DNA from 2 places in the Pradoshia sp. Z5_111 genome. Region 1 is predicted to be linked to the other one. Evidence: predicted binding sites of a transcription regulator. Region 1 holds the regulator's gene; the other holds the start of a gene.
The links. Region 1 encodes NrdR, which represses ribonucleotide reductase genes. Its sites were predicted from a motif close to AACACNATATATNGTGTT; they were not measured.

Region 2: AC4D4A_RS11620 (vitamin B12-dependent ribonucleotide reductase) is a predicted target of NrdR. The motif match lies at 1,725-1,742, and genes of this name have one in related genera.

What each region holds. Positions count from the first base shown of each region.
Region 1 covers NZ_JBZCPQ010000006.1:153,394-156,613, reverse strand. Annotated here, with positions in the region: gene AC4D4A_RS13945 (replication initiation and membrane attachment family protein) at 14-1,390, opposite strand; gene nrdR (transcriptional regulator NrdR) at 1,463-1,921, opposite strand; gene speD (adenosylmethionine decarboxylase) at 2,171-2,551, opposite strand; gene AC4D4A_RS13930 (glyceraldehyde-3-phosphate dehydrogenase) at 2,866-3,220, opposite strand, start outside.
Region 2 covers NZ_JBZCPQ010000005.1:31,410-34,629, forward strand. Annotated here, with positions in the region: gene AC4D4A_RS11605 (NAD(P)H-binding protein) at 1-115, shown strand, start outside; gene AC4D4A_RS11610 (DUF1836 domain-containing protein) at 204-818, shown strand; gene AC4D4A_RS11615 (rhodanese-like domain-containing protein) at 874-1,257, opposite strand; gene AC4D4A_RS11620 (vitamin B12-dependent ribonucleotide reductase) at 1,872-3,220, shown strand, end outside.

The DNA of each region.
Region 1 (3,220 bases):
ATACACCTCCTGTTTATTTAGAATTTTCATTTTGCAATTTTTCCTTGAGCTTTCTTACACGCTCAGCAATTTCGGTGGATTGAGCAACCGGCTCTTTCTTCTTCGTTTCATCCAGCCAATCAGGAACGATTTCCTTCCTCGCATTGCCTGTTGTACGGCGTGTTGATTTATTTGTTTTCGTCTTTTTTTCATTAGCCCAGGTTTGGTATTTCTTATGCTCACTCAAAGCCATCTCATAGGCTTCCCGTACTGTGGTGATATTTTTCCTCGCCCAGTGCGAAGCAATTGTCTCCACATAGTTTGATTGCAATTTCATATCTGATTTTAACATGACATAGTGCAGAAGGACATTAACGACTCCAGGAGGAAGCTTTTGATTGACCATGACCTTTTCTACAAGTGCCAGATCATTGTCGGAGGGCATTGCACCTTGCGAAAGGCTGACTAAAAACTCCAATGGAGAGGTTGTTTCAAAGGTATACAGTAAATGCTCCTCTGGTGTTTTAGGTTCTATAATTGTACGTTCATATTCAGGTTGTTTCTGTTCAATCAATGTCGGCATTTCTTCACCATGATTGATGTGGAAAAACTCTCTTGCACATTTTCTGAGTTCGTCTATATCAATTTCATTATGTTGATTTTGACAACGCAAAATCAACTTGCTCATATCCATTACATTAATTTTATATAAATACGACAGCATCGCGATGGATTCCATCACATTTGGAGTAAACGCTTTTCTCGATATAAAGCTGTTTTTAGCCGTTGCAAATAATAACTCGAAATCAAATTGCTCCATTAAATTATGGCTATATCCCTGTGGGTCTTTTGAGAAGAATTGCATGCTTTGATCAGTTTCCGTGCTGATGATTTCTTTTGGATTGCGAAATTCGGATGCAAATACCTCATTGAAAGATTGAGTTATCTCCTCATAATCATCAGGAATACGTTTATCCGCAAACATCGTGAGCAGTCGTTCGTAATGTCTCTCTTCAAGTTTTTGCTTCAGATAAATAGGCAGCAAATCATCATGGAAAAATTTATCCGGACTTAAAGGACAAAGAATCTCGTAAATAAAAACATTACCTTCCGGAGTTGCTTTTTTATATGTTTTTAATAAACCAATTCCTTCAAGCCTTTTACGGTATTGAAATATCTCGTCCAAAGGTAAACCAAGTACGTCCATTAACCAACGATGTGTCGTTTGCCTGGAATACATGTTACCTGTATTGACTTCGTTTAATAAGGTCATATACAAAGAAACAGCCAATCCTCCTACAAGTGGCTGATATAAATATTGAATTGATTTATGGTCCATTTCTGATAGCTTTTCTTTATATAGTACAACATATCTGTCTTTAGGATTTACAAACTTCCATGAAAATTGCATTGTCTACAAACCTTTCGTACTTCGGGTTTTTATAGTTGAAAAAAGAGCTAAAGAAACTGTCTTCAGCTCTACTTAATCCTCTTTTTTCATTAGTTCTTTCAATTCGTCAATAAAAACATTTATATCCTTAAATTGACGGTACACAGAAGCGAAACGGACATAGGCCACTTCATCCACCTCAGCCAGCCTATCCATAACCATTTCACCTATTAAATCACTTTTTATTTCAGAAAATCCTTGATTTCTTATTTCTTTTTCAACATCAGTTGCAATCTCTTCCAGTTCTTTAAGAGCAACATGACGCTTTTCACAAGCTCGGATTAAACCTCTTAGGATTTTTTCTCTGCTATATTCTTCCCGTGCACCATCTTTTTTTACCACAATTAGCGGAATTTCTTCTACCTTTTCAAATGTAGTAAAACGATAACTACAGGATTCACATTCTCTTCTTCTACGTATTGAACGTCCTTCATCCGCAGGGCGGGAATCCAGCACTCTTGTCCCATTATGTTGGCAAGTTGGACATATCATAGATTAGCACCGTCCTTTTCTATAGTTCTATCTTATTAAAACAAATCGAATAGGACAAGTCTGTTTGCATAAAATGCTATTTTTTATCCACTATATAGCCAATACTTTTGGAGGAAAGTAAACAATGGGAGAAGTAAAAGTTGTTTTCCATAAAAAAAGAGATGCAGATGTACTGCACCCCAAAAGTTAGAGTTTGAATCTAACTTTATGAGGGTCACCACAAGAGACATCTCTTTTTATCTTTTTTATTTATAATGCTTTAGCAAGAACATGGCTGACAGCAACAGGACCCATGCCTCGCGGGATTTCAATATGTTCCCTAACCTGAGCGTTTAAGGCTTCAGCTATAAAATCAGCAGCCACATTAGGATCTAAGTCACCGCATGTATATACATCAATACTCGCATAACCATGTTCCGGAAAACTATGAATGGTTAAATGTGATTCAGATATAATGACTACTCCGCTTACTCCCTGTGGCGCAAACTTATGGAAGGCTACTTCTCTAACTTCAGCTCCAGATCGTAAAGCTGCGTCCACAAATATTTGTTCAATCTGATTAACATCGTTCAATTTAGATAAATCACAGCCCCATAATTCAGAAATGACATGACGACCTATTGTATGCATGTTCAATTCCCCCTTTAGCATTTAAACGAATTTTAATTATCTTCGTTTCTGGCCTTTACTACCACGGGGGAAAGTTAGTCCTGAGAGGTCCTAACCCTTTAAGTAGTACTGCCAGGATGATGAAGTTTACGACATTTAGTATATATGGTTTATTTTTCAAATGCAATCATACAATTCAATATTAGTTAATAATTACCACCAAATGTACAGCATTTGTTTTTCTTAGTTTATTCTAGTTTATGAATCAAAGAACGGCCTGAACCGCCTTTTTTTAAGAAAGACGGCCAGACCGTAAAAGGTATTATTTATTATGCTTAACTCACTTTCACTTTATCCTCTTGAAGAAGGCGGGCCACATGGTTTACTAATTCTACCACTCTGCATGAGTATCCCCACTCATTATCATACCAGGCAAGCACTTTTACTTTATTTGCACCAATCACCATAGTAGAAAGTGCATCTACAATAGCCGAATGCGGATTTGTATTAAAATCGATAGAAACAAGTGGCTCTGTGCTGTATTGGATAATACCAGCCATTGATCCTTCAGCTGCTGTTTTAAACGCTTGATTGATTTCATTAATAGTCACTTCTCTTTTAAGATCTACTACCAAATCAACTAAAGAAACGTTTGGAGTTGGTACTCTCAACGCAATTCCATGGAGTTTT
Region 2 (3,220 bases), on a different contig from region 1:
AGTACAAGGAAAAGTGCTAGCACAGGCTATGTATATCTGTACGCTGCAGGATAATAAGGGCATAAATTTGGTTGCTTCCTATGAGATAGAGCAGATTGCCAAGCATTCCAATTAATGATAAAAGTCTAAAAAATCCTCATCCTTACAGTATTTGATTGGTTAATGTATAATAGAAATTACTATTAGTAAACAGAGGTTACAAAATGAAAAACAATGAAGAACTTATCAATCAACTGGGATTGCAAGATAAAATCACATTAGAGGATATACCAGACATTGATTTATATATGGATCAAGTCATTCAATTATTCGAGAGTAAATTCAAAATGTCTAAGCGGAATGATGATGAAAAAGTTTTAACTAAGACGATGATCAATAATTATGCCAAGGGTAAAGTATTTTTTCCTATTAAAAATAAAAAATATTCCAAGCGGCATTTAATAGTAATCAGCTTGATTTATCAGTTAAAAGGGACATTGTCTATAAGTGACATTAAAACGATTCTTGGACCTTTGAACACTAAGATAGTAGAGGAAGACTTGCAGCTTGATGAACTATATTCCAGCTTTCTGCGCCTGACTGATCATAATGCTCATAAATTTAAAGAAGACATTCTGGAGAGTATCTCTGAGGCAAAAGAAGAAGGGGTACATTTAGGTGGCAATCTGGATGAGTTCAATGGCGATGTTGAATATTTTGAGAAATTATTAATGATTGCTTCCCTTTCTCATATGAGCCAGCTATATAAAAAAGCAGCAGAGAATCTGGTAGATGAATTTAACAGCGAATTTAACAGTAGTAATAAAACGAAATCTTAAAAAATATCCATTTAATTATAAAGAGCCAAGTGCATCCTGCATTGGCTCTTTGGTTTTATTTGGATTTAATTTTACCCTTCCATTGCTTGAAGCCGCCTTCGAGTTGATAAAGTTCACGATAGCCTTTTTTATATAGCATCTGAGCTGCTCGTGTGCTTCTCATTCCGCTTTGACAATATAGATAAACAGGTTTGTCTTTGCGGAGTTCCTTCATTCGCATTTTCAATTGGGTAGAAGGTATGTTACGGGCGCCTAAAATATGTCCGCCATCAAATTCTTTTTGCTCACGAACATCTATTAACTGAGCTTTTCGATAGCCAGCTTTAAAGTCCTCTTGGGACAATGTCGTAACCATTTTTTTGCTGGAGAACCAACTGTAGATGGAATATCCAATGATCAATACAGCCAGTACAATTAATACGATTAATGACTTTGGCAATTCAATCCCCACTTTCTCTTTCTGTTCACTTTTCTATTATACAGTTCGTATATTTGTCTGGCAAAAAAATTTTCTGGTAATAGTTTACGAATTTGTAGTTAAAAAATTATAGGCATCCAGGATGGATATTATACCTGTCTACCTGCAAGCTGAATTGGTCAGTGGTTTAGAAACCAAGATAACGGTTATATCTATATAGTTTTGCTTTATTTGAAAGGACAATAAGTTTACAAACGACTATAAATCAAGTATCGTGCATTATGGACAAAATTTTAATTTTTAAGAAAAAATATTTGTGTCGAAAATGCAAAAACGCTGTTATATGAAGCATAGTTAAGCTTAGTAATATGCAAGCTGAGATTTTGTTTGTTTTGGTTCAAAAATAGGTGAAAAGAAGATTAATTCTTTGATTTTCTTTATTTTTTGTAAAATTATAAGAATTGACAATTTTGATAGAAGGTGCTCCAAATACTATATGTGGTATGAATTATAAAAATACAAATACTATATGTTGAATTAATATGTAGGCTATGATAACGTAGAGATATTCATTTAAGAACTTAACAAAGATAAATAAAAAAGAGATTATATTATTGGTTGAAGGAGAGATCAAATTGCCTACTGTAACAAATCGCAAGTTGTCTATAAATGTCGAAAGGTTAAATAAAGATATAGCCCTATTTCCACAAGTTTTTCCTATTACTCCAGACATGAATAAGACGTATAAGGGTGTTTCAAGGCTTGTGATGATAGATCGCTATTCCTTCAAAGATACGGAAAAATTGACACTTAGTGATGGAGATTTTGTAGTACTTACCATTAAAGAAGATCCGAAATTTCCTGCCCGTGGACTTGGGTACATCCAACATATTGATTGGGAAGCCAAGAAAGCACATGTATTGGTTGAAGAAGAATTCCGCTCCTCCTTGGACAAGCATGATGAAATTAAAACCGGTCTGATTTGTAAGTCACTCGACGTGATTGAAAAACCGCTTGAAATATATTATGAACAGATTGCAAAACGGAATGCACGCGGTCTGGCTGAAGTTGAAGAAACGGAAGAGAAACGCAAGGAATGGTTTGATAAGTTTTATAATGAATTGGTCCAAACGAACTTTATCCCGGCAGGACGTGTACTCTATGGAGCCGGCTCTGAAACCGAAGTAACCTACTTTAACTGCTATGTAATGCCATTTATTAATGATAGCCGTGAAGGAATTTCTGAACATCGCAAACATGTGATGGAAATCATGAGCCGCGGAGGCGGTGTCGGTACAAATGGTTCGACATTACGTCCAAGAAATACGCTTGCTCGCGGTGTAAACGGAAAATCCTCAGGAGCAGTATCCTGGTTGGATGATATTGCAAAATTAACTCACCTGGTTGAACAGGGTGGTTCCCGTCGTGGCGCTCAAATGATTATGCTGTCTGATTGGCATCCGGATATCGTAGAATTTATCATCTCAAAAATGCAAAACCCTAAAATTTTGCGCTTTTTAATGGAAGTCAGCGAGGATGAAGTAATTCGTAAACATGCATCTGAAAAATTAAAATTCACTCCGCTTACCATGCAAGAGGAAGCCATGTATCAAGGCATAGTCAATTATAAAAACATTTCTGGATTTGGCGGATTTAATGAGGCAATCATTAAAGAAGCAGAAGAAAAACTTGCTGCTGGTGGAAATGATACTGTTCATAATCCAGACTTTTTAACAGGTGCCAATATTTCAGTGTGCTTAACAAAAGAATTTATGGAAGCTGTAGAAAATGACGGAGAATATGAACTTCGATTCCCGGATGTTGAGTCCTATAATGAAGTTGATATGAAAGCCTATAATGAAAAATGGGCTGATTGCGGTGATGTACGCGAATGGGAAAAACTAGGCTATGCCGTGCGTGTATATCGTAAAATTAAAGCGCGCGAGTTATGGAATTTAATCAATATTTGTGCGACTTATTCTGC